3 regions of the Lysinibacillus sp. GbtcB16 genome follow, and region 2 is predicted to be linked to each of the others. Evidence: riboswitches for the same ligand, from Rfam matches in the RefSeq annotation. Region 2 holds a riboswitch; each other region holds the start of a gene.
The links. Region 2 has a riboswitch for S-adenosylmethionine ahead of KVT27_RS18565 (O-acetylhomoserine aminocarboxypropyltransferase/cysteine synthase family protein). Riboswitches for the same ligand answer to the same signal wherever they lie in the genome.
Positions count from the first base shown of each region.

Region 1: it holds a riboswitch for S-adenosylmethionine, as region 2 does, so the genes downstream of both, KVT27_RS15580 (methionine ABC transporter ATP-binding protein) here and KVT27_RS18565 (O-acetylhomoserine aminocarboxypropyltransferase/cysteine synthase family protein) in region 2, are expected to answer to the same signal.
Region 3: it holds a riboswitch for S-adenosylmethionine, as region 2 does, so the genes downstream of both, KVT27_RS20160 (bifunctional homocysteine S-methyltransferase/methylenetetrahydrofolate reductase) here and KVT27_RS18565 (O-acetylhomoserine aminocarboxypropyltransferase/cysteine synthase family protein) in region 2, are expected to answer to the same signal.

Region 1 covers NZ_JAGXJV010000003.1:129,912-141,116, reverse strand. The annotation lists gene KVT27_RS15600 (polysaccharide deacetylase family protein) at 1-444, opposite strand, end outside; gene KVT27_RS15595 (nucleotide sugar dehydrogenase) at 461-1,786, opposite strand; gene KVT27_RS15590 (MetQ/NlpA family ABC transporter substrate-binding protein) at 2,459-3,310, opposite strand; gene KVT27_RS15585 (methionine ABC transporter permease) at 3,377-4,045, opposite strand; gene KVT27_RS15580 (methionine ABC transporter ATP-binding protein) at 4,035-5,063, opposite strand; SAM riboswitch class I at 5,147-5,250, opposite strand; gene KVT27_RS15575 (thioredoxin family protein) at 5,307-5,618, opposite strand; gene KVT27_RS15570 (toprim domain-containing protein) at 5,634-5,975, opposite strand; gene gcvH (glycine cleavage system protein GcvH) at 6,067-6,447, opposite strand; gene KVT27_RS15560 (arsenate reductase family protein) at 6,529-6,885, opposite strand; gene KVT27_RS15555 (acyl-CoA dehydrogenase family protein) at 7,068-8,852, opposite strand; gene KVT27_RS15550 (acetyl-CoA C-acetyltransferase) at 9,094-10,266, opposite strand; gene KVT27_RS15545 (3-hydroxyacyl-CoA dehydrogenase/enoyl-CoA hydratase family protein) at 10,315-11,205, opposite strand, start outside.
Region 2 covers NZ_JAGXJV010000006.1:99,184-110,388, forward strand. The annotation lists gene pepT (peptidase T) at 1-335, opposite strand, end outside; gene KVT27_RS18530 (lysoplasmalogenase) at 365-1,015, opposite strand; gene KVT27_RS18535 (tripartite tricarboxylate transporter TctB family protein) at 1,383-3,062, shown strand; gene KVT27_RS18540 (hypothetical protein) at 3,106-3,531, opposite strand; gene chrR (class II chromate reductase ChrR) at 3,742-4,473, opposite strand; gene KVT27_RS18550 (succinyl-CoA:acetate CoA-transferase ScpC) at 4,840-6,360, shown strand; gene KVT27_RS18555 (DASS family sodium-coupled anion symporter) at 6,441-7,922, opposite strand; gene KVT27_RS18560 (glycerol-3-phosphate acyltransferase) at 8,122-8,754, opposite strand; SAM riboswitch class I at 8,910-9,023, shown strand; gene KVT27_RS18565 (O-acetylhomoserine aminocarboxypropyltransferase/cysteine synthase family protein) at 9,140-10,444, shown strand; gene KVT27_RS18570 (hypothetical protein) at 10,775-11,161, shown strand.
Region 3 covers NZ_JAGXJV010000009.1:32,171-43,375, reverse strand. The annotation lists gene KVT27_RS20205 (endonuclease Q family protein) at 1-215, shown strand, start outside; gene KVT27_RS20200 (S-layer homology domain-containing protein) at 318-1,940, shown strand; gene KVT27_RS20195 (ion channel) at 2,048-2,416, shown strand; gene KVT27_RS20190 (DUF2653 family protein) at 2,465-2,752, opposite strand; gene KVT27_RS20185 (hypothetical protein) at 2,740-3,204, opposite strand; gene KVT27_RS20180 (YdcF family protein) at 3,390-4,406, shown strand; gene KVT27_RS26770 (tetratricopeptide repeat protein) at 4,478-5,200, shown strand; gene KVT27_RS26765 (tetratricopeptide repeat protein) at 5,206-5,763, shown strand; partial or broken gene KVT27_RS27560 (protoglobin domain-containing protein) at 6,450-6,911, shown strand; partial or broken gene KVT27_RS27555 (methyl-accepting chemotaxis protein) at 7,194-7,682, shown strand; gene hemG (protoporphyrinogen oxidase) at 7,873-9,267, shown strand; SAM riboswitch class I at 9,370-9,469, shown strand; gene KVT27_RS20160 (bifunctional homocysteine S-methyltransferase/methylenetetrahydrofolate reductase) at 9,559-11,205, shown strand, end outside.

The DNA.
Region 1 (11,205 bases), on a different contig from region 2:
ATATTTCGGCTTATATCCTAAATGCTCTTCAAATATTTGATTCGTTAAATAAATCTCCTCATACGTTTGATCATAGTCTAAAGCTGTGACATCTGGAAATGACAATGTACCGTTTTGCACTTCATGACCTCTTTTTAAAATGTCTCGAACAAGCTCTGGCTCCTGTGCCACACGTAGCCCCTCTAAAAAGAAGGTAGCTTTCATATTAGATTCATCTAATTTTTTCAGTAGTAACTCCATTGTTTGATTATCCGCAAAGCCATTAAACGTTAGAGCCACTTTTGGCTTAATAATATCGGCATGGCTGATTGAATCACTCATCGTACCATCCGATTCCTTAATCTCTATAGTAGAATCAATTGGTTGAATCGTTTTTTGAGGAGTGGATTGACATCCTGCTAAGAACATCAGGAGTAGAAGCCCACATATTTTTAGCTGTTTCATGTCCCATGAACTCTCCTTATAACTTGTAATAATTTTTATTCTTAAATAAAAAATGGGTATTACGTGTATCAAAAATTAATGATGCTTGTTGATCAATTAATGAATAATCAATGTTGGAATGGTTGGTTAAAATCAATACCGCATCTGCATCTTTAATAATTTGCTCTGTTAAAGGAACTGTATGGAATAGGGATTGTTCTACCGGGAATGTTTGAATAAAAGGGTCGATAATTTGTATTGAGCACTGATTATCTAGTAATTGTTGAATGACATGTAGTGCGGGAGATTCGCGTGAATCATTTATTTCCGGCTTATACGTGACACCAATAATAACAATTTTTGCTTGGCGTAGCTCCGTATTTTGAATACGTAAGTACTGCTTCAGTCTCTCTACAACAAAGCTAGGCATCGAATCATTAATTTTATCTGCTGCTTCTATTAATGTTGCTGAGACACCATGCTGTTGACCCGCCCACAATAAATATTTAGGGTCCACAGGGATACAATGTCCACCGACTCCTGGGCCAGGTTTAAATGGCATGAATCCATAAGGCTTTGTTGAGGCAGCATCGATAACTTCCCAAATATCAATATTCATTTTATAGCAAATTTGACTTAGTTCATTGACAAGAGCGATATTGATTTGGCGAAACGTATTTTCCAGCAATTTCTCCATTTCGGCAACTTTCGGACTTGTTACCGTATATACACTAGTATGAATGACTGTTTCATAAAAAACCTTTGAAACTTCCAAGCATGTGGAAGTAACACCGCCAACAACTTTGGGTGTATTAGCAACTGAAAAATTACTATTACCAGGATCCACTCGTTCTGGTGAATAGGCTAAAAATAAATCTTGACCAACCGCAAAGCCATGTTTTTGCAAGATAGGCTGAACAACTTCCTCTGTTGTCCCAGGATAGGTCGTGCTTTCAAGAATGACTAGTGCATTTGCATTAATATGGCACCCTATATCGTGAGCTGCTTCTTCTATATAGGAAATATCAGGAGTACCATCCTCCATTGTAGGGGTTGGCACACAAATGATGACAACATCAACAGAAGCAAGTTTGGAAAAATCATTGGTTGCTTCAAATTGACGTTCCTTCAATAGTAACTGTATATTTTCTTTCGGGATATCAGCTATATAGCTTTCACCGTTTTGCAACAGGGCGATTTTTTCTTGATTTTTATCAAAGCCTAAAACATGAAAACCTTTTTGAACAATTTCAATGGCAAATGGTAGACCTACATAGCCGAGGCCAATTACCCCAATTGTCGCTTTTTTTGTTTGAATTTTATTTAATAAAGCTGAGCTCATTGATTTCGTGTTTATCGTCATAACAATAACTCCTTTGGCTAAACTTTCATGTAATTTTTATCGCCATTTTTTCGTTATCTATTCATCTACTTATATATGCCGAGTATTCTGCAACGTAATAGGCCATTTCTCATTGCCATTTTCACCAAACCCCTTTCATCTCCACATACTTAAGTATGATTTTTTTAGTCAAAATAGATGAATAAAATCTAAATTCACAAAAAAACTTTTCTAACAATTATATAGTACTACTTGCAACTAAACAATTTCTAAATAAATCCTTCATTCACGATAAAACGCCTACTTTATTAGTATTTAGAACAAAAAAGTTCATTATTTATTCAGATATTTAGTAAATATATTCAGAGTCGCTTTATTAGTGTAGATGAAAAAGTTGCTAAGCGACACTGAAGAATGTTAATAAATAAAAAATTAACATTTTTTCCTTTTTTGAACTCTAAAAAATCCCTCCAGAATTGGTTTTCACCGATACTGGAGGGATCATCCTTTGAAACACGTAGAATAGACATTACATGAGCTGTTGTAACTATTTTTATAGCCATTTTTATTTCCTCGGAAATCGACAACTTGTAGATAGTCACTATTCGAAAGCTGTCAAAATTCACTTAAACACAGCTTCAAAAGAAAAAGAGTACGTAAGTAATTCACTACTTACGTACTCTTTTATTTAAATTATTGAACAGGTACTACTGCACCTTTCCATTCTTCTAAAATAAAGTCTTGGATTTCTTTAGACGTTAATACTTCTAATAATGTTTTAATTTCTGGTCTTGATTCATCCCCCGCACGTACTGCGATGATGTTTACGTATGGTGACTCTTTATCTTCAAGAGAAATCGCATCTTCGATTGGGTTTAAGCCATTATCAATAGCAAAGTTAGAGTTGATCAGTACTGCGTCCCCTTCGTCGTTTTCGTACATTTGTACAAGCATTTCTGGTGCTGTATTCGCATCGAATTTAAAGTTTTTAAGATTTTCATCTATATCTTTAATTTCTGCTGCTGTTTTATCAATACCCTCTTTTAATTTAATTAAGCCCTTAGCTTCTAATAATGACAGCATACGACCGTGATCTGATACCGAATTAGAAAGTAAGATTGTTGCACCTTCAGGAAGTTCTTCTAAAGATTTATATTTTTTAGAGTAAATACCGATTGGCTCAATATGAACACCACCAGCATTGACGAAGTCATAGCCATTGTCTTTAATTTGTAACTCTAAATACGGAATATGTTGGAAGTAATTTGCATCCAACTCTTTTGATTCTAAATCTTGGTTTGGTAGCACATAGTCTGTATATGTTTCTATTTCAAGGTCAATACCTTTCTCAGCTAAGATCGGTTTTGCTTTATCCAAAATTACGGCATGTGGTGTATTAGAAGCTCCCACTTTTAATGTAACGTTTTCTTTACTATCTGTTTTATCACCAGATGCTGAATTTGCATCCTCTTTTTTATCAGTACCGCAAGCTGCTAAAGCTAGTACAAGTATTGATAAAAATAATCCTGTTAATAACTTTTTCATTTATGACACTCCCTTTATTTTGATGAAAATATGTTAGCGGCAAGAACCGGAATAACCTCAGTTTTATTAACGTTTATCAATTTTTTCTGTAATGAAATCACCAATCCATTGGATAATAAAGACTACTACTAAGATCAAAATAGTTGCCATTAATGTCACATCTTGGCGATTTCGTTGGAACCCGTCTAGGAAGGCTAAATTTCCAAGACCTCCTGCACCGATTATCCCTGCCATTGCTGTATAACCAACAAGTGCTACAGCCGTAACCGTAATACCAGAAATTAATGCTGGTAATGATTCAGGGATTAGAACTTTCCAGATAATTGTGGATGTTTTTGCCCCCATTGAACGAGCTGCTTCAATGACACCTTTATCAATCTCACGTAACGCAATTAATACCATACGTGCATAGAATGGAGCCGCACCGATAATTAAAGCAGGTAAAGCAGCATTAGCTCCACGGATTGTACCTAGTAAAAACTTAGTGAATGGAATTAATAAAATAATTAACACGATAAATGGGATAGAGCGGAAAATGTTAACGAGTGACCCTGTTAAAAAGCTAACAATTTTATTAGCCCATAACTGATTGGGACTTGTTAAAAATAGGACAATCCCAATGGCTAACCCTAGAATAAATGTAATAACTGTAGAAATGGCTGTCATATATAATGTTTCATACGTAGCCTGCCACATGCTATCCCAGTCTACATTCGGAAAGAGATTAGTTAGCATCTGCAATCACCTCCGTTTGTACTTCCACTGTATTTAAATAGCTTAGGGCTTCAGTCACATTTGCTTTCGACCCATCAATTTGCACGATGAGCGTACCATATGCTCCATTTTTCGTTTGTGAAATATTCCCGTGTACAATGCTTACTTCCACATCGAATTGCTTTACAAGATGTGAAATAACAGGCTGTTCGGTTTTTTCACCAACAAAAATCAGTTTGACCAGTTGTCCCGTTGGGTAATTTGCTTTGATTTGTTCTACTGTATCTTGTGTTTCCTTTGTATTTGTAATTTGGGCTACAAATTTCTTAGTAATGGCCGCCTGAGGTGCCTGGAAAACCTGCAATACTTCCCCACGCTCTACAATTTCGCCTGCCTCCATCACGGCTACACGATGACAAATCTTGCGAATGACATGCATTTCATGCGTAATGAGGACAATCGTTAACCCTAAACGTTCATTAATATCTACCAGTAAATCAAGAATGGCATCTGTTGTTTCAGGGTCTAGTGCAGATGTTGCCTCATCACATAGTAAAACCTCTGGGTTATTTGCTAATGCACGTGCAATCCCTACACGTTGCTTTTGTCCACCAGACAGTTGCGATGGATATGCTTGATCGCGACCTTCTAAGCCAACAAGTGCTATCAATTCCTTCACCCGCGCCTCCCGTTGAGCTTTTGATACACCTGCAATTTCTAATGGGAAGGCAATATTTTCTGCAACTGTTCGTGACCAAAGTAGGTTAAAATGTTGAAAAATCATACTAACCTTTTGTCTAGCTGCTCTAAGTTTTTGACCCTTAATCGAAGAAAATTCTTGATTGTTCACCGTTACTGTTCCTGCTGTTGGTTTCTCTAAACCATTAAGTAAACGAATCATCGTACTTTTACCAGCGCCACTATAGCCGATAATGCCAAAAATTTCACCCTTATTAATAGTAAGGTTAACATCTTTGACTGCCGTTAATTCGCCATTTGCTGTTTTGTATTTCTTCGTTATATTTTGAAGCTGTATCATAGCGAATACTCCTTTTCTTATATAAAAAAACCCCTCTACTTATAGACAAGTAGAAGGGGTCACGTATTATACGTTGAACCGTTCTCTCATCTTTCAAAGAAAAATCTTTGGGTGATTTGGCACCTTTTCACTATGTGATGGTTGCCGGGCTTCATAGGGCACTTCCCTCCGCCGCTCTTCATAAGAGTTCGATATATTTAATGTTTTAGTAATATATTTGTTACTTTACCACGCTAATAAAGTTCAGTCAATTGATTTTTTTAACAATTCGTACAAAAATGGTACGGATTGAAAAGCATAAATCTTTTCTATCACTTTGCCGCCATCACAAACAAGTAAACAAGGAACGCTTTCAATTTGATGTTCAATAGCAATTTGCTCCAAAAAATTAATATTTGCTTTCCCTAATTTTAAGTGAGGTAATAGTTGTTCTACAATTGACATCATTTTCGATGCCACTGCACAAGTACCACACATCGGTGTATATAAATAAAACGCAGCTTTTTCTCCCGACTGTAATGTCGTTTCCCACTGCTCTTTTGACCATTCTTCCATTCATCTCACGCAACCTTACAAAATATATTCATTATGGATTGAAAAATGTGCACGCAGTAAAATTGTCGCTAACACTTTTCGTGGTGTCGTTTCTACTTCCTTATAGGTTGGCATTGTACGTAAATGCTCTGCTTCAGGATAATGTCTGTCCATTAATGCACGTAGCTTATCGCCTGAAGTATCGGCATCAAAAAAAGTGAATAGCTCACAGCCCTCATAAGGATCGAGTAGCTCTTCTAATTGATGCACTCCAATTGTTCCATTCGTACATAGTATTGTAACATTCTCGTTCAAAATTGGCTCAATTTGTAGCTTATCTGAGCGTCCTTCTACTATCAAGCATTTCCCATCGAACATTACGCCACCTCCATTTAGACATACCCACTTATACATTATTATATAATAAAAAACGCCGGTAGTTTCCGACGTTTTTTGATTATGGCTTGTCTTATTCTGCAGTCATCTCTTCGTATTGTTCTGCTGTCATAAGTTTATCAACTTCTGATGCATCAGCAGGCTCTACGACGATCATCCATGCTTTTTCATATGGTGATTCATTTACGAATTCTGGGCTATCTTCTAAATCTGCATTTACTTCCACTACAGTACCTGAGATTGGTGCATATAATTCAGAAACAGTTTTTACTGATTCTACGCTACCGAATGGATCATCTGTTTTGATTTCATCGCCAACTTGTGGAAGTTCAACGAAAACGATATCTCCTAATTCAGATTGTGCGAAGTGCGTAATACCAATACGTACTTTTCCATCTTCTACTTTTACCCATTCATGCTCTTCAGAGTAACGTAAGTCTTTCGGTGTGCTCATGCAAAAAACCCCTCCATAATTATGTAATATATTCACTTTCAGTGTGCCATACTTCTCCTATAAAAACAAGGATAAAAACGGTTATAACCAAGCTTGCTCAAAATCGGATTCTTTAAACCCTAAAGTTACTTTTTTTCCATCTGTTACGATGGGACGTTTTATTAACATACCATCCGTAGCAAGTAGCTCAAGCTGTTCTTCCTCAGTCATATCAGCTAGCTTGTCCTTCAAACCAAGGTCACGATACTTCATACCAGAAGTATTAAAAAACTTCTTCAAAGGTAGTTCACTTGCTTGCCATAAAGCTGTTATTTCATCCTTTGTTGGTGGCTGCTCTACGATATGTACCTCTTCATAGGAAACGTCATGATCATTTAACCACTTTTGTGCTTTTTTACATGTTGTACATTTTGGATAATGGAAAAATTGAATCGTCATAAAAATGCTCCTCTGCTGTCTTTTTCTGTAGTATACCATCATAATCATTTAGAATGGTGGAACTTCGCTCATTTTCGTAAGTCTATCCATTGGTTCTGTATTTTTATCCGTTACTTTCACGAATTTATCTGGAACAAAAAAACTAGCTACCCATTTACGGATAGCTAGCGTTTTTCATACGATTAAACGATATATTTTTCTGCTTCAATTAATTTCACAGATGCTTCACGTTTCTTCGTAATTAGGTTGTATGGATTGTTACGTGTTAATTTACGTAATGCAGATAAAGTCATACGTGCTGCATCACCATCTGCGGATGCAAGAATTGTATCTTTTGCTTCTTTTTCGATTTCAGCAAATGCTTCTTGGCAGAAAATTTGAGTGTATAGCAATTTTTGATGTGCTTTTTCAACGCCATCACGTGCAACCGCTTTTTCTGTACGTAATACAGCTGATTCCATTGCAAATAATTGATTAGCGATATTAGCAATATTTACTAAAACTTCTTGCTCTTGATCTAACTTCGCACCAAAGCGTTGTGCTGCTAAGCCTGCCGCTAATACAGCAATCTTCTTGGCATTTTTCACTAAGTATTTTTCCTGAGCTAGTGGCTCTGTACCGATATCCTCCGGCATTAACATCAAAAGCTCTTGCTGAAGATTTTGCGCAACTTGTAATAATGGCAGCTCACCTTTTAGTGCCTTTTTCATAAATGTACCTGGTACAATCATGCGATTAATTTCATTTGTACCTTCAAAAATTCGATTAATACGAGAATCACGGTAAATACGCTCTACCTCATATTCAGCCATGAAGCCATAACCGCCATGTAACTGTACCGCTTCATCTGCAATATAATCTAATGTTTCTGATCCAAATACTTTAGCAATTGAGCATTCAATCGCATACTCAGCGATAGCACCTGCAATCACTTTTCCTTCCTTTTGCTCCTCTGGACTTAGCTGGCTTAAACGATCTTCAAATAAACCAACAGTACGGTAGTTTAAGGACTCTGATGCATACAATTGAGAAGCCATCGTTGATAATTTTTCTTTTGTAAGGTTGAAGTCAGAAAGCTTAGTTTTAAATTGCTGACGTTGGTTTGTATATTGTACTGCTAACTCAAATGCACGTTTCGATCCACCAATTGTTCCAACCCCAAGTTTATAGCGACCGATATTTAAAATATTGAAGGCAATGACGTGCCCACGACCGATTTCACCTAATAAATTTTCTACTGGCACTTCTGCATCTTCTAACACTAGTGTACGAGTAGATGAAGATTTAATCCCCATTTTCTTCTCTTCAGGACCCACAGAAACACCATTGAATGCACGTTCCACAATAAAGGCAGTGAACTTGTCGCCATCAATTTTAGCGTAAACAACAAACACATCTGCAAAGCCCGCATTTGTAATCCATTGCTTTTCACCATTTAAAATATAATGTGTGCCTGCATCGTTTAGTTTCGCAGTTGTTTTTGCCCCTAAAGCATCTGAGCCTGATCCTGGCTCTGTTAATGCATAAGCAGCAATTAATTCACCTGAAGCAAGCTTCGGTAAATATTTTTTCTTTTGATCTTCGTCACCGAATAGCACGATTGGTAATGAGCCAATTCCAACGTGTGCACCATGAGTGATGGAGAAGCCACCCGCTACAGACATTTTTTCTGCAATTAATGCTGAAGAAACTTTATCTAAGCCTAGTCCTTCGTATTCTTCTGGAACATCTGCACCAAGCAAGCCTAATTCACCAGCACTTTTAAGGAGACGTACTGAATGCTCAAATTCGTGGTGCTCTAAATTTTCAACTACAGGTAAAACTTCATTTGCTACATATTCTTCTGTTGTTTTAGCAATCATTTTATGCTCATCAGTGAAATCTTCTGGTGTAAACACACGATCTAATTCCACATCTTCAATTAAAAATCCGCCGCCTTTAATGAAATCCGTTGTTTTTTCAGTCATATAAATTCCTCCCAATATATCTATTTTGATAGTCTAATCCCCTATTGAATGACGCCTCTTCAAATCTGTGATATTTGCTAGAGGCTTAATCTGTATTCAGCATCTTCTCCAGTCATATTAGAGAAGGTTTCTGACGCTACAAACCTTTTACTGAGTGAAGACAAACATATATAGAAAAGCTTGACATATACATGCTCGGAGGCAACCGGAAACAGTACACCTCAAGCTGATCTAATGAAAATTATAGAATTTCAAATACTCCAGCAGCCCCCATGCCGCCACCAATGCACATAGTTACTACACCATATTTCTTGCCTTGACGCTTTAATTCATGAATAAGTTTTAGCGTTAAAATAGCACCCGTTGCACCAAGTGGATGTCCTAATGCAATAGCTCCACCATTTACATTGACCTTTTCTTGGTCAATGCCTAAATGACGAACAACCTGTAAGGATTGGGATGCAAATGCCTCATTGATTTCCCATAAATCAATAGCATCTACTGATAAACCTGCAATTTCTAACGCTTTCGGTACCGCCACAATTGGACCAATTCCCATCACTTCAGGTGGTACACCACCTACTGCAAAGCCTAGGAATTTTGCCATTGGTGTTAAACCTTGCTTGACAGCCTCTTCGCGATCCATTACCAATACAGCTGCTGCACCATCGGAAGTTTGAGAAGCGTTCCCTGCCGTCACACTCCCCTTCACATGGAAAGCTGGACGAAGCTTCGCTAAGCCTTCAACCGATGTACCAGGACGTACACCTTCATCCATACTGAAAGTGAATTTTTTCACCTGTGGCTTATTATTTTCGTCAACATAATGTTGTTCCACTTCTATAGGTATAATCTCATCATTAAATTTACCTTCTTTGATCGCCTTTTCAGCAAGTTCATGTGAACGAACTGCAAAAGCATCTTGATCTTCTCGACTTACATTGTACTGTCGAGCTACCTCCTCAGCTGTATGCCCCATTCCCATATAATATTGTGGAGCTGTTTCTGCTAAAGTTGGATTTAAGCGGGGTGTGTTCCCCACCATTGGCACCATACTCATTGACTCGACACCACCAGCAAGAATAGCCTTTGAATGTCCTAGCATAATTCGTTCAGCTGCATAGGCAATCGCCTGCAGACCTGAAGAACAAAATCTATTTATTGTTAGAGCCGGAGTTGTATCTGGTAATCCTGCAAGTGCACCGATACTACGAGCTACATTCATCCCTTGTTCTGCTTCTGGCATAGCACAGCCTAAAATTAAATCATCTATCGGTCCCTCATAGCCTGCTCTTTTTAATGTTTCTTTGACAACGGCAGCACCAAAGTCATCTGGTCTTACTGTTGCTAAAGAACCTTTTTTTGCTTTTCCAATTGGAGTTCGTGCTCCTGCTACAATAACGGCTTCACGCATCGTATAATCCCCCTTTGTTTCATGTGCAAGTTTTGTCTATTTCGTCCATTAGTTACGAAGTGGTTTCCCTTTTAGCAGCATATGTTGCATTCTTTGCTGTGAAAGTGGATCTGCAACAAGGCTAAGGAATGCCTCACGCTCTAAATTTAATAGATACTGTTCATCGACTAATGTGCCATATGGAACCTTACCACCTGCAATAACATATGCTAGCTTTTTAGCAATTTTCAAATCATGCTTACTGATAAAGCCTGACTCATACATACCTTGCGCACCAATGAGTAATGTACCGTAGCCTGATGCACCCACCACAGGAACTTTTGTTGGCACAGGTGGTTGATAGCCTGCTTCGTAAAGCGCTATAGCTGCTTGCTTCGCATCATATAATTGATGATCTTGATTAACTGAAATCCCATCTGCGAAGTTTAAGAAGTTATTTTCACGTGCTTCCTCACCAGATGTTGAAACCTTCGCCATCGCAACTGTTTCAAATACTTTATTTGCAATATGTTGATAGTCTATCTCAACACCATTTGGTAGACCCTTTAGGAATTTTTGATAAAGCGCTTTATTACCTCCGCCGCCCGGAATCAACCCAACGCCTACTTCCACTAAGCCCATATATGTTTCCATCGTTGCCTGGATATGTGCAGCAGGTAAGCAAACCTCTGCGCCGCCACCTAATGTCATCGCAAACGGTGCCGCTACAACTGGCTTCCGTGAATATTTAATTTTTTGCATCGCATCTTGGAATGCCTTAATGACAAAATCTAGTTCAAAGATATTATCATCCTGTGCTTCTACTAAAATCATTCCTAGATTTGCTCCAACACAGAAGTTTTTCCCCTGGTTTCCAATAACTAAGCCCTTATAATTAGCTTCTACCTCGTCGATTGCAAAATTTATCATTTGAATAATATCTAAACCAATAGCATTCGA
Region 2 (11,205 bases):
ATCACTAAGTTTTCATTTAGCTGAATATTTCCACCATCATAATTATCTAAGCGCTGCGGGTTAACATTTGTTCCCGTAAAATCCGTAGTTGTGTCCACATGTGCTAAAAAGCCGATAGTTGGAATGTCTTTGTCTGTATTTGCTTCTAGTGTCGCAAATAAATAGCCATTTTCATCTAATGTAATGTCTGTTAAGCCTACAGTAGCAAGTTCATCTTTCAAAACATGTAACAGATCAAATTGTTTTGGTGTAGAAGGAGTAGTTTCGCTTGTGAAATCTGATTGTGTATCAATTTTTGCATAACGTATTAATCGCTCAATTACTTGTTCTTTCATAAGTATGGCCCCCTAATGTGTATGTGTAATTATTGTAACACTTTACTTCGGATTTCGGAATATTGAAGAATACTTAAAGCTATGAGTAATTGGGCACTATAATAAGTCAGCATAATGACTTCATGGGAAAAAGCTAATGGCATTACAAATTTATTAATAGATAAATAGGAATCTGAGGCGATAAATAACAAAGCACCTATTGTTGCGAATTTAGAGCCAGTTTTAATTGCGGTCCATCCCATCGTTAAAATGACTGCAATATAGGCGATCACTGCAATAGCTAAAATTGTTTCACCAGTTTTGAAAACGGATCCTGCTATCCAAATGGCCATTCCTGCTCCGTACAGTAATAAGATTATTTTTGCCCATATTGGCACTTGTCGCTCGTTTGCAGATGAGAAGGCAAAAATATAAAAGATATGGCCGATTAGAAAACTAGTTAGCCCAATTAAAAACCATTGCAATGTATAGTCGCCAATCATACAAAATACTAGACCTGTAATAATCAATAATTGATATTTTTTTATATGTACTGGTTTCTGAATGGCCGCTAAAATAATCATCAACAACATCGGGATGACCTTAAAGATTAGTTGTAAGCTTTCTGGAATATGCGAAAAAAGAAAAATGTAATACAACCCAAATAAAATAATGAAAGCAATTAATAATTTTTTAAACACTATTTTCAGCTCCTTTTCTATTATGAAATTCTTTCTTTATGATAGAATTCCTTTATTTAACTAGGCAGCAAACATTTTTTATCTGATAGTGAAGAGCAGGGACTCATCTCTTTAAGTAACGAGTCGACAGGTAAAGCGAATCTAAACGACATTGAAATAAAGGATATGCAAAATAATACGTCCTTTGGATATTCCGGTGGTCCAACATTTTGATGGAGAAATTAAAATCACCACCAGATGTTAGAGACTTTAAAAAAGCCTGGACATAATAACGCCGACATGTAATTTAATATACCTTATGTATGAAACTTTTTTAGTATGTAACCGTAAATAAGAAGACAGAAAGCTTTGAGAGAGGATGAACCAAATGACTAAGCTACTAATAGCTTCTGCAGTCATTGCATTAATCGCGAGTGTGTTAGTAACACCGCTTATTACTAAGAAGCGAGAAGATGGAAAATCTAGAAAGGTGATTGGATACTTCTTTATTGGTGTCTTTGTGCTAGGGTTTTTAGCAACAGGAATCACATTGTATGTAACAAAAATTGACGTCAATTGGCTTGTTTTCTGGCCAGCTATTATTTTATTAACGTTAATTGGTGCAATGCTTGCAAGTGGCATTGAACGAAAAATAAAAGGTGTTTTATTTTTAGCGAGCCTAGGTGTTGCAGTCTATGTTCTATCAGCACCATTATGGAACGCGAATGAGAAATTTAAGTCTTCAGAAATGAAGGAAGAAGTGGAGCTAAAGCCGTTTGATGAGACACAGACACCTGCAAGTGTTCCACCAAAATTTGCTCGTAATAAAATGAAAAAGGCATTCGGGCAAGTACCGAATACAAGCTATTATGAATTAGGTCGTTTACAAATTCAAAAAGTAAAAGGTGAATATGTTTATATCGCACCGGTTGAATTTTCGGGATTCTTTAAATGGATGAATGGTGATACGACACCTGGTTACTTTATTATGAGTGCTACAGATTCAGCAGATAATCCCAAATTTATAAAAGAGGAAATGAAATATGTTCCTTCAGCCTATTTAAATACCAATTTAGAGCGTCATATTCGTTTGCAACATCCATTCCTTATATTCTACGGAGATGTACAACTTGAAGTAGATGATGAAGGGAAGCCTTATTATATTCGCTCATATGGTGAATTTATTTCTGGGCGTAATGGCTTTGATGTAAAAGGTATCGTCTTGGTCGATGCACTTACAGGGAAGTCAGAAGTGGTTAAGCTTGATGCTATACCTGAATTTATTGATGGTGCAGTTTCACCAGAGACTGTAAGCTTACAGAACAGTTATTTCGGTAATTATGTTCATGGTTTTTGGAACAGTATGTTTGGTAAGAAAGATGTAAAAATTCCTTCGGACGAAGGTACAGAATCGAATGTCAGTCCTATTTTTGATGAAAAAGGAGATATGTATTATTTCACCGATTTTACAAGTCCTAAAGAAGGCGTAGATTCCATGTTAGGTTATTCCTTAACGAATGCAAGAACAGGGGAAGCAACCTATTACACAGGTAATCTAGATTCAAGCTATATGGACTCACAGGGGAATTTGCAAATTATCGAAAAGAAATTTATCGAGAAAAAATGGGCTGGTGAAATGCCTGTATTATATAATTTTTATGGAGAAGCTAGCTGGCTGACAGCGGTGCTTGATTCAAATGGATTTTTACAAAACTATTTCATTGTTTCAGCAGCCAATCCTGAAATTTCTGTTTACGCTACTACTCCAAGGGAAGCTCTGAAGCTGTATAAAACTGCTTTAAGTCGTGGGGGAAATACGGTAGATGGTAGTTCAAATGCAGAAGAAAAACAGGCTAGCGGAAAAGTTGTCCGAGTTTACAAGGAACGACTTGGTGATTTTACGACGATTTCTTTCTTATTAAGCGATGGTGAAAATTACTTAGTAAGTGCCGAAACAGAACCTTTAGCTATTTATTTACAAGAGGGTGACGAGGTTATTATCAAATATGGTGAAACAGGAGAGCAATTCCTACCAGTCCGTTCTTTAATTATTAAAGGCTTACAATAAAAAAGTAAAAGACGATCTTGTTCGTATATCGAGATCGTCTTTTTTATGTTCCTTCGTTTTCAATAAAGCTGAGCATTTTTTCTCTATGGTTTATAAAGAGTGTTTTTGCATGATCGTTTAATGTGAAAGTGTCTTGTAAGTATCCTTTGAGCAATTTTTCCTCGTAGGCAAAAGACTGGTTGTCCTCATTTTCTAAAATATAGGATAGTAGAAGAGCATGTAATACTAACACTTCTAAATTTTGAGTATTAGTAATAAATTTTAAATTGAGGATAGAGGTATGAGCAACAAATTGATTAACATAATCTATCGCATATTTATAAACGGCTATATCTGTTTCAGGTTCAAGTCGTTTTCTTAGTTGAGTGCAAGCAGCATTTAGTTCTTCAATTTTTAAAAATAAACCTCTTACACTTCTCTTATGTTGTTGTTCTAAGGTACGAGCAAGATGTTTATTGATATAGGACATTGCTTGTATAACTCCCTTCGTAAATAAGTAATCATTTATTAATATGAATGGAATTGTTTGAAAATGGAAGAGTCTTTTCGTTTAATTTATTAATGTACTTAATAGATATATCGAGACATAATGACTATAGTTTATACAAATAGGTAACGAAATTATGAAAAAAATGGGGTTATTATCATTCGATAGTAACCCCATTTTAGAAAACGTTATTTATTTCCAGTTAAATCCTTTAGTAGCTAAAAACTCTTTTATATGAGGACGACGTTGCTCAATTAAAAAATCAGCCATTTGTTTTGTCCAATTATCGATTTTTCTGTTAGATGATCGACTATTATAATAGGCTTCCATTGTCTCATTATATGTTGATAAAAGTTCATCATACTTCTCGGCATTGTATTCATTTTCATGTAATACGGCAGACACAGGCAAACGTGGTTTTACCTCATTACGACGAACAGGTACGCCAATTGTTAGACCGAACAACGGGAAAACATGATCAGGTAAATTAAATAAATCGCTTATTTCTGAGGGGTTATTGCGCACTCCTCCAATATAGCAAATGCCATATCCCATTGATTCTGCTGCAATAACAAAGTTTTGTGCAAACAATGATACATCAGCAACTCCAACAAGGACATTTTCGGCTGAATCTGCCACGATATCTACTCCCTCTAACTTACCTGCCATTTGTAGCCGTTTGAAATCAACGCAAAAAACAAAGGCGCCACCAGAAGTTTCATACTGACGGGGATTCCCAGAGAGTAATCCTAATTTCTCTTTTTTGTCTGCATCTGTTACCCATATAACACTATAGGCTTGCACAAAATGTGACGTGGCAGCCATTTGGGCTGTTGCGATTAATTCTTCAATAATTTCTTTTGAAATCGGGTTTCCATCATAGATTCTTACTGAAGAATGGTTTCGTAATAATTCTTTAACCATTTGTCTACTCTCCTTTGTCACTTATATATCAAGAGCATAGCACGCTTTCCAATCAAAATCGATTAAAGAGGGGTAGATAATTATATTTAAATAGTGTGGGAATGTAGAAATTATCTCGAAAAGTTAAATATTTCATTTGATATAGATTAAATATTCTAAATAGTATAAAATTATATAATCGGCTGTTTATTTGGTTGTGCTACCAAAAATTAGATTATTCTTATGCAGAAGAGGAGTGGGGTTAGCTCTTTTAATTAAGGATAAAGCCTCCTGCATATCTATTTGAAGCGGAGGTAATTTTGATGACAGAGATAATGGAACCAAATACTAGTTGAACAAAAATAAAGTGGGATGGAGGAATAAGGAATGGAAGAAAAGTTAGCGAAAAAGCTTCGTCATGAGCAATTACGGGGCAAGGTTGTAACAGCAGAAGAAGCAGCATCTTGGATTAAGGATGGCATGGTATTAGGGATGAGCGGTTTCACTCGTGCTGGGGATGTAAAAGTTGTACCTCTTGCGCTTGTAGAGAAAGCTAAAAAAGAGAGCTTCCAGGTAGATATATATACAGGAGCATCTCTAGGCCCTGAGGTAGACCAATACCTAGCAGAGGCTGGCGTTATTCGCAAACGAGGACCTTTCCAGGCAGATGCTGGTATTCGTAATAAAATTAATAGTGGTGATATCACATTTGTGGATGCACATTTATCACATAATGCAGAGTTGGTTCGCCAAGGCATTATAGGACCTATTGATTTTGCAATTATTGAAGCGGCTGCTATTACAGAAGATGGCTTATTAATTCCTACAACTTCAGTTGGTAACTCTCCGATTTTTGTGCAAGAGGCAGATCAAATCATCATTGAATTAAACGTAGCACAACTTGATGCATTAGAAGGCGTACATGATATTTTCGTTCCTGCACAACAAGGGAAACGGGACCCAATCCCTTTACAAAATGTGTCTGATCGTCTCGGTACAATCGGTATTCCGTTAGATTTGGATAAAGTAAAAGGTATCGTAGTTTCTGATATTCTAGATGCGCCATCAACGATCGTTCCTGCTGATGAGGAAACAGATATTATGGCTAATCATCTGTTAAACTTCCTGCGTGAAGAGATTAAAGTTGGCCGTTTAACAACAAGCTTGCGTCCAATTCAATCTGGGGTTGGATCAGTGGCGAATGCAGTATTACTTGGTTTTAAAGATTCTGAGTTTGAGAACCTAGAAGTATTCTCAGAAGTACTTCAAGATGCAGTATTTGAATTAATCGATGCAGGAAAAGTGAGTTTTGCTTCTGCTACTTCCATTACCCTCTCTGAACAAGTAGGAAACCGCGTTTATGGGAATTTTGACAAGTATGCGGATAAATTAGTACTGCGTCCACAAGAAATTTCTAACCAACCAGAAATTATTCGTCGACTCGGCTTGATTTCAGTGAATACGGCATTAGAAGTTGATATTTACGGAAATGTTAATTCTACGCATGTTTCTGGCACTAAAATGATGAATGGTATCGGTGGATCGGGTGACTTTGCCCGTAATGCACGCTTAGGTATTTTTGTGACTAAATCCTATGCTAAGGGTGGGAATATTTCTAGCATTGTCCCAATGGTTTCGCATGTGGATCATACAGAGCATGATGTTGATGTTATCGTAACAGAGCAGGGAGTGGCTGATTTACGCGGGCTTGCTCCGAAAGAACGTGTAGGTCTAATTATTGATCATTGTGCACACCCTGATTATCGTGAGCAGCTATGGCAATATTTTAACGACGCTAATGAGGCAACTGGTGGACATCATACGCCGCATGATCTTGAAAAAGCGCTGTCATGGCATGTCAATTACGCAAAAAGTGGAACAATGAAAGACCCAGCTTTATCAAAATAGAATTCTAATAAAAAGGCCTTGAAGGACAGCTGCTCCCTCAAGGCCTTTTGTTGTATAAGTTTATCTATGACGATTAGCGTTTATAGTAGGCCAACCCATTTCCAATAAGTTGCAGAGAACAGTAAAATTAGGAGGAAGCCGAGAATCGTTAATGGGATACCTGATTTCAGGAAATCCTTTGTTGTAAATGCTCCTGTACCATAGGCAAGCATATTTTGTGGTGCACTAATTGGTAATAGGAAACCAAAGCTAATAACAAATTGTTGTACGATAACAAAGCCAACCTGATCAACATTTGCTGTTAATGTGGAAGCTAACACGATAAACACTGGTATAAGTGCAGAGGCTAAGCTTGTTGCACTAGCGAAACCTAAATGAATAAGAATATTAAATAATGTTACGATAGCAATCGTAGCAAGAATTGGCATAGTATCTAGACCGAGTGAACCAAAAAATTTATCTGATAACCATGATGCACCTTTTGTATTCAGCAAAATAGTTCCGAGCATAATACCTACTGCAAAGACAATGATTGTTCCCCAAGGGATATGAGGTTCAACTTCCTTCCATGAATAAACGCCTATTTTAGGCATTAGTAGTACAGCAATAGCGATAATTGTAACCGTCGTTGTATCAAATGGATGGAGCTTGCCTTCCGTTGCCCAGAAAAATAGTAAAACTAATGATGTAACGATCAATCGAATCTCAGGTGCTTTTAACGGCCCAAGCTCAGCCAACTGTTTCTTGATGACTTCTTTACCACCATCAATATTGCTCGTCTCAGGCTTAATAAGCGTAATCATAATGAAAAATAAGGCTACTGACATAATAATCGAGAATGGAGCAGCATAAAGTAACCAAGCACCCCATGATATATTCACATTAAATTGCTCTTGGATGAAATTCAAAGCAACCATATTTTGCGCTGCCGCAGTTTTAATACCGATATTCCAAATGGAGACGGCTTGTACAGAAGTAATAACAAGTAAAGCAGCAAGTCGACTATCACGTGGTAAACCGAATGCTGCGACCATGCCAAGAAGAATAGGGACCACTGCGCCAGCACGTGCAGTAGCTGAAGGAACAAAAAATGCAAGGGCAATTGAAACTAATATAGCACCGAAAACAATGGCTTTTGTTTTTGTTCCTACAAGCGAAAGAATCCAAAGAGCAAGTCGTTTATGCAAATTGGTAATTTGCATGGCTGCCGCTAGAAAAAGAGCTGCTGCTACTAGGGCCACGGCAGAGTTACTAAAACCACTTAATGATAGTTTTAAGGCGCTAGCAGTACCTAGTTGTGTTGTTGGATCATCCATAGATGGTGCAAGTCCTAGTAAAACTGTGACGAGTGCAATAATCATTGCAGAGCTAACAGGATATGAAACAGCCTCTGTTACCCACAGGATAACCGCGAAAGCTAAAATGGCTAAAGCGCGCTGTCCAGCTACAGGTAGATCACCGTTATTAGGTAAAAAAATAATGATAATTAATAAAGCAAAAGCCAACCCAATCCATAAAGGCTTTAAATTACGCTTCGTTGTTGTTTGTTTAGATGAAGACATATTTTCTCATCCCTTCTACGTCTACGTAAAATGACGGTTATTATCCATAACATCGGTCAGTATAATGTTTTTTTAAGATAAGAATTCGTCCGTTTATTGTATAGAATGAAAAGAAGCGGAATATGTCTGTTTTACAGCTTTAATAGTAATTAAAGAGATAATTTGTGGTCATAAAATATACAAATATCTCCTAAAAATATTATTTCTTTTTCTTGAAGGCAGAAGTAACTTTAGGCTCGGTTCCATTGATTAAACGTTGAATATTTTCAATGTGCAAAATAATAGCAATAGCAAAAAGTAGAATGGCAATAATGGTCGGGCCAAGCCCAGGAATCCATAAGTAAGTAGCGGTACAAAAAACGAGGTAAAATTCTAATACCCCAACAATTAAATAGTTCGTTGCAAAAGATAAAATAACAAATAGAATAAGTGCAAATAAACCAATCTTCCAATCAACCGCAAGTAAAATTCCAATGATAGAGGCAGTCCCTTTTCCACCATTGAAGCCCATATAAAAAGGGAAATTATGCCCCAAAATAACCCCTGCAGCTATCAAGTAGGTGAGGAGCCATGTTTGTTCTGCTGTTAAATGTGTTACATCTGTTAAATAAAAATGTGCACCGACAATGGCTACGACGCCTTTGCCAATATCGATAAGAGCTACTAAAACGCCATATTTCCAGCCGAGTGAAAGCGTAGCATTAGAGGCACCAGCATTGCCATGGCCAGCTTTTTTTAAATCAACCCCGGATAAAAATTGTGCCACCTTAGAGCCGTGAATACAGCCAATCAAATAGCCAACAACTAGAAAACAGATCACGGCTTTTACCATAAAAATACTCCTTTCAAATTTTTTTCTAAAATAGTGTATGCGTTCTTACTACGTAAAAGAGCAGACAGAAGTTTCGGAAAAAATAAAATTTAGATGTTGACAGAAAAAAACTCTATGCTTATACTTTGTAACAACGATGGAAATTGAATCTCATACTCTTATCAAGAGCGGCGGAGGGATAGGCCCTATGATGCCCGGCAACCAGTAGGTGATGAACTTACTAAGGTGCTAATTCCTACAGATTCTTACTTGGATCTGGCAGATAAGGGGAGGAAAACTTGCAACCGCAACCCTCTTCTTAGCTGAAGAGGGTTTTTGTTTTCTACAGAAAAATCCTCCTCATCTCCGGTACCATCGTAAAAAAATAACCAAATGGAGGTACACAATGACAAATTTTAAACCAGAAACACTGCTGTTACATGGCGGTCAAGAGCCAGACCCTGTGACGGGTTCTAGAACTGTTCCTGTTTACCGTTCAACTGCTTTCGTTTTTAAAGACACTGCTCATGCGCAACGTCTTTTTGCCTTAGAGGAAGCGGGGAACATTTACACGCGAATTACGAATCCGACAGTGGATGTTTTTGAAAAGCGTGTGGCTTTATTAGAAGGTGGAACGGCAGCAGTAGCACTTTCATCTGGTGCAGCAGCTATTGCATTTTCTATTTTAAATCTAGCTGGGGCAGGAGATGAAATTGTAGCAGCTAGTTCTTTATATGGTGGTACGTATAATTTATTCGCGAATACATTACCAAACTATGGCATTAAAACGATTTTTGTAGATGAAACAAACCCAGAGAATTTTAAGACTGCCATTACTGATAAAACAAAAGCTGTCTTCGCAGAAGTTTACGGTAATCCAAGCTTAAAGGTTTTAGATATTGAAGCTGTAGCTAAGATTGCACATGACAACAGCTTACCATTAATTATCGACAGTACATTTGCTTCTCCTTATGGGTCTACACCAATTGACTACGGTGCAGATGTGGTAGTTCACTCAGCAACGAAATGGATAGGTGGCCATGGGACAACTCTAGGTGGTGTTGTTGTAGACGCTGGTAAGTTTGATTGGACTAGTGGGCGATTCCCAGGCTTTACAGAGCCGGATGCTTCTTACCATGGTTTACGCTATGGAATCGATACAGCTTCTGCAGCCTTTGCTACAAAGCTGCGTGTACAGTTGTTACGTGATTTTGGACCTACATTAAGTGCAGATGCAGCTTTCAATCTTTTACAAGGTTTAGAGACGCTTCATTTGCGTATCCCTAAACACAATGAAAATGCTTTAGCTGTGGCAGAATATTTACGTAACTACCCATCTGTGGAGTATGTAAATTATAATGGCCTAGAAGATTTTCCAACACATGAGTTGGCGAAAAAGTATTTAAAAAATGGCTTCGGTTCAGTGCTTACATTTGGCATTAAAGGTGGACGTGAAGCAGGACGAAAGCTTATTGATCATGTAAAGCTGTTTTCACATGTAGCAAATGTAGGGGATGCCAAGTCGCTAATTATCCATCCAGCATCTACTACACACCAACAATTATCAGCAGATGAACTAATTCAAGCTGGCGTAACCGAATCGCTCATTCGCTTATCAATCGGTTTAGAGGCAGTGGAGGACATCATTGCAGATTTAGAGCAGGCTATTACTCAGGCAACAGCAACAACTGAGCAAACAGTAGAAGCTTAATATAGAATGACAGGCGAATGTTGTAGCGTTTACGTATTTTCTCATTCGAATAGCCTCATTTGGTATACGTCAAACGTTGCTACATTAACCAATTACCTCATCCGGTAATTATCAGAACCTTTTTAAAAACAATACCGAGTAATTTTATATGTATTATTGACTTTATTAAAACCTTGTTATATACTTGGAATTAAGTTAAATGTACGGAAAAACCTCGTTGAAAAGGTAAATGTTTTCATAAGTGATCCCCCCACTTTTGAATAGATAGGAGAGTAGTTACATAGCCAGTGGCTACTCTTCAAAAAAACTGATGATAAAGGAGTGTTTAAAATGGGTAATCTCTATAGTGCGCAAAACATTGCATCTTATCTAATTTATGAACTAAATGAAGGTCATGTATTTGTTAACAATCAATCCATTCAACACATCCTTACATTAGTGGAATGTAAATGGCAGCAAATTTTCGGTCATTCAGCGTATCAGGAACAGGTTTGCACAGATGATATTGGCTATACGATTAAGGAAGTTTATGAGGCATATGAGAAGTATGGTGTGAGCCACATCCAGCTTCCAGCAACAGAATTTTATTTGAAGTATGGTACATTTCAATTAGTGGAACGTACGTATGCAATACCAAATTTTACAGAAGAAGAAATTAGTGTTGTTCAACAAGCTTTAACACAATATCGTTTTCAATTGCTTTCAAAAGCGAGCTAAATAATCCCTCATATATTTAGGCTCATTCTCTGCTGCTACAGGGA
Region 3 (11,205 bases), on a different contig from region 2:
CGCTCGATTTTATTCCTGGTATTGGTCCAAAAATGATGGAACGATTATTGCATGCTTTTGGAACAGAGATGAATATTTTACATCGAGTAACCATTGAACAGCTTGAACAAATTGTGCCACAAAAAATGGCCAAATTAATAGAAGCTGCGAGAACAGGTCATTTAAATATTGAAGTTGGTGGTGGTGGAATTTATGGGAAGCTACACATTGAATAGCAAAAATGATATAAAAAGATTATTGGTTTTTTAACCTATTTTTAACTCCCTTCTAGTAAAATAGTTAAAACAATTACTATTTTTAGGTAGGGGAGAGAATGTATGAAATTTTCAAAGAAATTCCGTTTTTTAGCCACAAGCATGCTTGCATTACAGTTAACAATACCTGTCGCTGCGAATGCTGAAGAAACAGGAGATTACATAGCACCAAGTTGGGCTCCTCAGGCAGATTATGTAGCTCTAGGTGATTCAATCGCACATGGGATGAATGAGGTCGGTGCAATCGGATTAGGCTACACAGATTTTGTTGCACAAGCTTTACAAAAAGAGGGCCTCATTACTTCTTATAATAAGGGCTTTGCGATGTCAGGCTATACAACAAAAGATGTGTTAGCAGATATTCAAAATGATGTTGCCAAAACAGTGACAGGTTTTGGCTATCCGATGGAACAGGTTAAATTAAAAGCATCTATTAAAGAGGCAGAGATTATCACGTTAACTGTTGGCGCTAATGACTTACTGCCAATATTAAAAGAATCACAGACAGCCGGAATTGATACACTAGCCATCATAAAGGCTACAAAAGAGGCTGTAACCAATATTGCAGCAATTTTAACTGAAATAAAAAAATTAAATCCACAAGCAGAAATTTATGTGATGGGCTATTACAATTCGTTTCCATATTATAGTGAGAGCTTACAAAACCAATTTAAACTACTATTGGCTACAATGAATACAACCATTAAAACGACAGTTGAAAAGGCTGGAGCGTTTTTTGTACCTACATCTGATGTTGTAGCAAAGGATGTTCCAAGCTATCTTCCAAATCCAGAAAATATTCATTTAAGTGAAGCTGGTTATTTTGCAGTAGCAAATGAGGCATTTTTACCAATCATAAAAACTAGTACATTATGGGATGTAACGAAAGCTATTCAAGTCTATGTAAAAGATCGTAAAACGGTGGATGTAAATTGGCAAGAAGCGACGGATAATGTTGGTGTAGAAAAATACAAAGTATATGTAAATGACAAATTAACTTCAACAGTACCTGCTGATACAACCGAGACGACACTTACAGATTTGACTGAGCATACAGCCTACACAATTACAGTAAAAGCAATGGATGCTGCTGGTAATGAAAGTGTTCAAAATCCAACAGCGACTTTCACTACAGGAGAAACAATTCGTTTTACAGATACAGCAAATCATTGGGCAAAAGATTATATACAGCAAGCAGCAGAAGCAGGGATGATGGATGGCTATCCAGATGGCACATTTAAACCTAATCAAAATGTGACACGCGCACAAGTAGCCTCTATACTAGTGAGAAGTTTGGGAATAACAACGCGGGAAAAGGCGCCATTTACAGATATCGCTAATTATGATGCGAAAACACAATCGGAAATTGCGGCAGCGTATGCACATGGCATTATTAAGGGAGCCGATGGGAAGTTTAACCCTGCAAAACCTGTAACACGCGCTGAATTAGCTGTGATGATTGAGCGTGCCTATGAGCAACAATTTAAACAGCCTTATATTGTCCAAGGAAGTGCCCCATTTACAGATATTGCATCCTATAATGCAGAGACAAAGCATGCCATTACGATGTTATTTGAGCTAGGGATTGTGTCGGGAGATGGACAGAAGTACTCACCGGCAGCTTCAACTACAAGAGGGCAGGCAGCTAAAATGATGGTGAATCTGAATCAATTATTCAGTCAATAAAAAATAAAGGTAGAGGTGAAATAACATCTCTACCTTTTGACGTTATGTCTATAAACAAAGTATAGTCTTACTAGACTGAATATAGTAAAAAAGAGAGGGAAGTGAGGATGTTTTCATTTATTTTATCTGCCAAAAGATTAGTTAAAGGATTGTGGCGTTCATTTAAACGACCACAGTTTCTATCATTATTTACGACACTATTCCTCATCATTCTATCGGGTACTTTGTTTTACAAGGGGACAGAGGGTTGGTATTGGCTAGATGCTATGTATTTTGCTGTAGTCAGCTTGATTCCAACAGGCGTAGAAACGGGGCTATACCCAACAACCTCGTTCTCCAAGATTTTTACAATGATCTATCTGATTGTAGGTACAGGTGTAATGTTTATTATGTTGCTCTCGCTTGGCCGCTCTATTGTAGACTTTTCTTTAAATGAGGAGGAAGCGGTTGCGGTTAAGAAACGTTTGAAAAAGTAAAATAGCCGTACAATGAATCTGGTGAAAGATTCATTGTACGGCTATATTTTATGAAAGCTTTGCTATAATGCCTTCTTCATCGTCTAAAACAAGTTCAATACCTGTTGAAAAAGGATCACCATGTAGAACATCTTTTATCCAAACACGCAAGGCACCAATCATGGCTCCAGTATTGAGTATTTCGATTTGACTATTTACTTCAACCTCCGCACCGAAGCCTGTGTCATCATCGTATGTCAATTCGACGATAACATCCTCTGGGCGAATGCTCTTATAATACGCTTGGGATAAACAAATAGCGTTAATAATATCTTGCTCGTTAATTATTTGTGCCATTGGGCTTCCTCTTTGCGTTTTTTATCTTTAAACATATTCATAATTTTTACGACTAGCATCACAATAACGGCAATTGCAGCTACGTTAATGAGCAAACCTAAAATATTTCCTAGTAACCCCATACCGCTAAATAAGCTACCGAATAATAAACCTGCAAGTCCCCCAAGCATTAATCCTTTCATAAGGCCACCTGAGAAGAAACCACCTTTTTTAGTTGTATCAGCTTTATTTGTTGAGTTTGTGTTGTTTTTATTTGTTGTGGCATTTTTTTGATCTTTAGAAGTGTCCTGTGACTTCTGGATATTTGAGCTATTGTTATTGTTTGAGAAGCCTTTTTTACCGGATTTATAGGATTTAGCCTCTGCTGTTGGTGTATCAGAGATGAATAATGTTGCACCAACTGTGGAAAATATTAGTGTCGCTGCAAATAGAGCGGCAAGAATTTTTTTCATTACTTACATTCCTCCAATATAATTTTTGGTTTGGTCATAAACTAGTTCTTATATAGTAATATTACATGAACTTTATTAAAAAATAAAACCAATACCTTCTAGAAATGAGCAATATCAAAAAATTTGAACAAATAGTGACAGATGAAGTATTTGTGAAAATTATACAATAGAAAGGGGGTGAAACGATGCTAGTCACATTAATAACCTTCATCTCCATTTTTATATTGCTGTATCTGACAGAAAAAAGGCGTTTCCTCAACGCGGTAGCTCTGGGTTTAATAGGTGTATATATAATCAGAGCGTTCATTATACACTATCCTTTATTACTGCCAAATGATCAGGGAATCGTTTCAGAAATGGGGATTTTTATTATGCTAGGAAGCTTTCCTAGTATCATGTTTATTTTATCTATAGCCATGTTTTTCAATAGTAAGGTTTTGTTAGAGAAGGAAGGACGTAAAGTAAGGAATTTAATGTTAGCTATTTTGGGGCTAAGTTTTGTTATTATGATGATATGGTATGTATTCGTCATTTTTATTCAGATTGAAAATGTGCTTTGGCATATTCTTTTCTTCTATGCGTTTTTAATTTTTGGCTATACAATGTTTTTATACACAAGTGTCCTAGCATATGCTGTATTGTATCATTTCACACCTATTCGCTATGAACCAAATTATATAATAGCGCTAGGATCAGGGGTAATTGGCGATAGAGTTCCGCCACTTTTAGCAAGTCGCTTAAATGAAGCGGTAAAGCAATACAAAAAGTACGGGGAAAGACCGTTTATCATTGTCTCAGGTGGTCAAGGGACTGATGAAAAAGTATCAGAGGCCAGGGCTATGAAAACATATTTATTAGATGTCCATGATATTCCTGCGAATAAAATTCTAATGGAAGATCAGTCGACCAATACAGAAGAAAATATGATTTTTACGAAAAACATAATGGATCAACATGCTCAAGGCGAAAAATACCGTTCCATATTTGTAACAAATAATTTTCACGTATTTCGCGCAAGTCTCTATGCAAAAAAAGCAAAACTAGATGCAGAAGGGGTTGGCTCAAAAACAGCCTTCTACTATGTTCCTAATGCATTTACAAGAGAATTTATAGGCTTATTAGAAATGAATAAGTGGGCCCATATTACAGTTTTTTTAATCATTACGCTATTTATAGGCTTACTGTTGCGAGCATATGTGTAACCAAAATTCAACTGTCTTCCATATAATAGTGGCAAGGCAGTTTTTTACATAATGTGCAAGGGAGGAAAACAATGTACGAGCAAATTTTAGCTAAGCGCAATAAGGAACGCATTCATTCCCTACAAGAAATCATACAAACGAAAAATACATGGTTTGCTCAACATATAAAATTACTAACATTCACTGAAGTTAACTTAACAGCCTTGCAAAAAATACTGTATCAAATAGTGCGAGGGTTATTAAAAGATCAGCAACAGCGACATTTGCAAATTGTCCATTCAGATCAAACTCAATCTGTGCAGGACAATGTATTAACGCTGTTAGCAGAGTATGATGATGTGTTGCGTGATGCTATTCCACAACCAATCTATATACTCATTTGGCAAATTTCATCCCTCGAAAGATTAACAAGCAGAATAGAAGTGGTTGATGATGTACTTGATGTTGTTGAATGGTATTTCTGCCATCAGGATAATCAAGTCAAGATTTTAGATGAAGAAGACTTAGATCATGAGGTAATGATTGATTTATATAAAGAGGCGGTTGAGGATCAGGACACGGATGCACAATATCAGCTAGGGGAGTATTACAATGCTAAGGAAGGGGATTGTTTTCAGCCTGAAAAATCATTAAAATGGTTCGAATTAGCTGCTGCCCAAGGAAATGTAGATGCGCAATATGTGCTAGGGAATTTTTATTTTGAGGGAGTCGGTGTTGAGGAGAATTACACTCAGCTTTTTCTTTATATGAAAAGGCTGCTTTACAAGGGCATGCCGATGCTGCCAATAATTTAGCGGATATGTACTTTAATGGAGAGGGTGTGTCGCAGGATTTTACTCTAGCAAGAAAATGGTTTGATTTTGCAGCTAGTAAAAATGTGGCGGAGGCTATGTTTACGCTAGGAATCATGTATGAGCAAGGATTAGGAGTCAAAAAAGATACGAATGCAGCTTTTAATGCGTATAAAAAGTCTGCCGAAACAGGATATGTAGAAGCGCAGTATCGTCTAGGTGGTATTTATCTAGAGGGGCGTCTTGATCAAGTAAAAGATATGAATCGAGGTTTATTTTGGTATGAAAGAGCAGCAGAGCAATTTCATATCGATGCCTTTTATGATTTAGGTTTTATTTGGAGTAAAGGCTTAACAGGCATTCGAAATATTGAAAAGGGCATTCATTGGTTTAAACAGGCTGCTCTGCAAGGGGATGCAGATGCGAAGCTACAGCTTGGTCATATATATAATAAAGGTGAGGGAGTCGCCAGAAATCTGAAGGAGGCTATTAAGTGGTATTCACTTGCTGCAGATGCTGGCATAGAAGAAGCCGCAAAATTAGTAGAGGAACTTAAGGAATTGTAAATTTTATATTAAAATTTCATGGTTCATTAAGATTATTTATATGGTCTAACATAATAATCCTTTTGTATTGCATGAGGGTTTATTTATGAGTATTTATAATTATTTAGAATAAGGGTATAAAATATTAATATAGTGAAATTTAATGATGATCGATTGAAAAATAGAAAAAAGATAAAAAAAATAAGCATAATCAAACAAACAAATGAAACAAAAGGCTACCAATAATATTGTGGTAGCTTTTTTTTGTTGAAATTCAGACAATGTAGCAGTAAGGACTTTATATACATATTATGTAAAAATATGGTATAAATAAAATTGACAGTATTTTTTAAAATGTTTAAGGTAAATGAGTAATTTTGAAATGAATCATACATAAATAAATCGACTATAGTCAATGTATAGAGAAAATCTGTTAGTTGAGCACAATTCACCTTTTATTCATGATAGAACAATGTGTGGCTGCTTTTGGAGGAAGCAGTGTGACAAATGAAATAGCTGAAGCAAATGGGATCATCGTATATGGTCAGCCTATGAATCGGTATTTTTTGTTGTATCAATCAATATGCTAAAAGGTATTTGTTGTTTCTCAGCCTGTTAAAGTAAACGGAACGAAAGAGGGAAGATAAGTGATTTTTCAAAAACAGAGTAAGACGAAGGCGTTGGATTTACAGCAATATACGGTGAAAATGGAGCTGTCTAATCGCCAATTAATGGTGAAGCAAATTGAAATGCTGAATGTAACGAAGCAAGACTTACAATATTTAAAAGCATTCCAACCGTATGTTATGGACAATGTTGATCACATCGTAAACCGTTTTTACAATATGATCGGTACCGAACAACATTTGGTAAATATTATTAGTCATCATAGTTCTGTAGAAAAGCTTAAAATAACGTTACGGCAGCATATTATTGAAATGTTTAACGGAACGATTGATGAGGAATTTTACCAAAGGCGTGTGAAAATTGCAAAGGTGCACGTACATATTGGGCTTAGAACACAATGGTATATTTGCGCGTTCCAAGATTTATCTCTCTCATTTATAGACTTGGTTGAACAGCATATCGATCATCCACGAGATCAGTTTAATACAATAAGGGCCATATCTAAAATTTGTAATTTCGAGCAGCAACTTGTTTTAGAGGCATATGAAAATACAGTTGAACAGCATAAAGAAAACATGGAACTAGAAAAAGAAGCAATTGAACGGCAAATTGTACAATCCTCTGAATTGCTTGCGACCATTTCACAGGAAACTAATAATTCGTTTTGCAGACTAAGTGAGCAGTCTGGGGAAATTGAACAATTGGCAAAGAGATCGCTAGAAGTGTCTACTCTCGCTGAAAACCAAGCACTGGATGGACGTGAATGTTTAAAGAAACAATCACTAAATATGCATAATATTATTCAGTCTCTTCATGATATAGAAGAAAATATTGAACAATTATCTGATATGTCGAAGGAAATGGAAACAATTATGAGTGTCGTAACCAATATTGCCAATCAGACCAATTTGTTGGCCTTAAATGCCGCTATTGAAGCGGCCCGTGCCGGAGAAGCAGGGAAGGGATTTAGTGTAGTAGCTGATGAAGTACGTAAATTATCCATTCAAACAAAGGAATCTGTCACCGCTGTTGCATTATTGTTGCAAAAAACGAGTGAACGCACCGGGAAATTAGAGCAATCTCTCATTCATATCCAAGAAGAAGTGGCATCTGGTGAGGATAATATGTTACACACGGAAGGTCAATTTACAAATATAGTAGGGGCAATGACAGAAGCAAAAGATCAAAATGATTGCATGGCGACGAAAATACAAGCAATCGCAGGTATATTAAGTGGGCTGGGTAGTTCTTTTACTGAAGTAACGAACTCAGCAGAAAAATTAGCTAGCTTTGCCCAAAATTTAAAAAGCTAGATCACTAGTAACCATATTAAACACTATAGTACTCATTATAATGTGTGTTTAGTAAGCATAATTTTTGGAGCTAGAGCTATCTCATAGTTGAGGTAGCTCTATTTTTGCTAAATTTGTAAAGGGTTTAACGTAATTTTCAATGAAAATAAGTTTATACTGTAGACAGAACTAAAAATAGGGGCGGTTTACTATGAAAACAGTTGTTGTATTAGGTGGCGGCATTACTGGTTTATGCACAATGCATTATCTACAACGCCAAGTGAAGGAAAAAAAATTAGATGTTCAGCTAGTGCTCGTAGAAAAAAATACATATTTAGGTGGCAAACTATATTCAGCCTATGAACAAGGTTTTATTATGGAAACTGGTGCTGACTCTATCGTAGCTCGCCATAAAGGTGTAATGGAGCTAGTGCAGGAGCTAGACTTTGAAGATCATCTCGTTTACAACGAAACAGGTGTATCCTATATTTATACAAATAACGAGTTGCACGCCATTCCAGCGGATTCTACTTTCGGTATACCTATGAGTGTGGCATCACTTGAGGAAAGCACTCTTATCTCAGATCTGGCCAAACAAGAAGCTTTAAAAGATTTAACTTTACCCAATGCAGGTTTTACAAAAGAAAGCTCGATAGGGGAATTTTTAACTTATTATCTTGGCGAAGAGCTTGTGGAAAATCAAATTGCACCTGTTTTAGCAGGTGTCTATTCTGGTGATTTACACCAACTTTCTATTGCTTCTACTTTACCGTATTTAATTGACTATAAAAATGACTATGGAAGTATCATAAAAGGTTTTGATGCGAATCGTGAGCAATTTGTTAAAGCTGCTAATAAAAAATTTATTTCATTTCAAAATGGGTTATCCTCTTTAATTGAGCGATTAGAACAGACATTAACAGAGGTAGATATCATTAAAGGGGTAGCCACAAATCATGTCCAAAAAATGGGGAACCAATATTCGATTACATTAGCAAATGGTCAAAACATTGAGGCAGAATATGTTGTTCTAGCGCTACCGAATGAAGCGGTTCAAAGTATATTACAGGATGACTCCTTAACACATTATTTTGATCAGTTTACTACAGCATCAGCCATTACTATTTATCTAGGCTTTGATGTGCCTGATGCAAACTTACCAGCGGATGGAACAGGCTATATTGTATCCCATAATTCTGATGTCACTTGTAATGCAGCGACTTGGACGAGTCGCAAGTGGAAGCATACATCGAAAAACAATCAACTACTTGTTCGCCTATTCTATAAGAGTATTAATCCGGCGTATGAGCAGTTACGTAAAATGACTGACGACGAATTGGCAGCCATCGCTTTAGAAGATGTTCGGAAAAGCCTAGGAATAGATGAAAAGCCAACCGTTGTGAATGTCACAAAGTGGATTGATCAAATGCCTAAATATGACTTAGCTCACCGGGAAGCGCTGCAAGGCTTACTATTAGAGCTGAATGAAAACTATCCAAATTTATCGATTGCGGGTTGCTCTTATTTTGGAGTAGGTATTGGTGCTTGCATTCAAAATGGGAAAAAAATTGGTGAAGAGCTTGCAGAAGAACTATCCAATTTCTAAGTTTTTAAACGAAAAATTTCTTTGTTATGTGAAATAGTCTTGACTCATTCGTCTGTAAACGATATGATTCTTTTAATTATTTAAAAAATTCATACTTAATAATTCTTATCAAGAGAAGCAGAGGGACTGGCCCATTGAAGCTTCAGCAACCAACTTTTTGTCAGGTGCTAAATCCAGAAGACCGTTGAGTCGAAGATGAGAAGGAACAATAATGATGAGTCGTTAAAGCCTTCTTTTTATATAAAAGAAGGCTTTTTATTATACAGAAATAGAGGAAGAGAGGCTAGTTTTATGGGATTGCTTGAAAGGTTACAAACGCATGTATTGACGGCAGACGGTGCAATAGGCACAGTGTTGTATGGCTATGGATTGGAGTATTGTCATGAGGAAATGAATGTTCAGAGACCTGAATTAATTGAAAAGATTCATAGAGAATATATCGCAGCGGGTGCTGATATTATTCAAACGAATACGTACGGTGCCAATGCCATTAAATTAGCTCGCTATGGATTAGAATCAAGTGTTCAACAATTTAATGAAGCAGCTATTACTATTGCTAAGCGAGCAGCAGCGGATGGCGGTCAATTTGTTTTAGGAACGATTGGTGGTATTCGTGGCATTCGTAAAAGCGATGCAACATTAGATGACATATTAGCGACCGTTGATGAGCAGGCAAGTGTGTTACTTGCAGGAAATCCTGATGGTCTTTTACTCGAAACTTATTATGATTTTGAAGAATTAACAGCGACATTAAACATGCTACGCGCCAAAACTAATATACCGATAATTGCTCAAGTATCTATGCATGAGCCTGGTGTTTTACAAAATGGTATGTCTTTAAATAATGCGCTACATGAATTAGAGACTCTTGGTGCAGATATTGTTGGTGTCAATTGCCGTCTTGGTCCATATCATACGATTCAAGCGTTTGAGGGAGTAGAACTTCCGGAAAAGGCATTTATGTCAGCCTATCCAAATGCTTCGCTATTAGATTTAGAGGACGGGCGTGTTGTTTATGAGTCGGAGGCTGATTATTTTGGTCGCGCTGCTGTTGAGCTGCGTGATCAGGGTGTTCGTTTAATTGGGGGCTGTTGTGGTACGACACCAAAGCATATTGCAGCCGCAAAGAAGTATTTAGAAGAGCTATCACCAGTTAGTGAAAAGCATGCGAAGCCTGCAAAGATTGAGATTGTTCGTGATGCTGAGCCAGCTAAATTTGAACCACTTCATGAAAAGGTAAAGCGTGAACGCTCGGTCATTGTAGAGTTGGATACACCTAGACACTTAGAAATAGATGGGTTTCTTGAAGGGGCCAAGCAACTATATGAGGCAGGTGCCGATGTAGTTATGATGGCAGACAATTCATTGGCATCCCCACGTATTAGTAATATTGCAATGGGGGCGTTATTGAAAAGCTCTAATGGCGTACGCCCCCTTACACATATTACCTGTCGAGATCGTAATTTAATTGGTCTGCAATCACATTTAATGGGGTTAAATGCCTTAGGAATTCATGATGTGCTAGCTGTTACAGGTGACCCAACCAAGGTTGGAGATTTTCCTGGTGCCACTAGCGTCTATGATGTCTCCTCGATGGAGCTGATCCAATTAATTAAACAATTAAATGAAGGGGTTTCTTTCTCAGGGAAACCATTACGGAAAAAGGCTAACTTCTCTGTGGCTGCTGCATTTAACCCAAATGTTCGTGTATTAGATCGTGCTGTGGCACGCTTAGAAAAAAAGATGGAGCATGGGGCAGACTATTTCATTTCACAGCCTGTTTATACAAAGGAAAAAATTATAGAAATATATGAAGCAACGAAGCATTTACAAGCACCGATTTATATTGGCATTATGCCCGTTACGAGTTATAAAAGTGCAGAGTTTTTACATCATGAGGTGCCAGGCATAAAATTATCTGAAGATGCTTTATCAAGG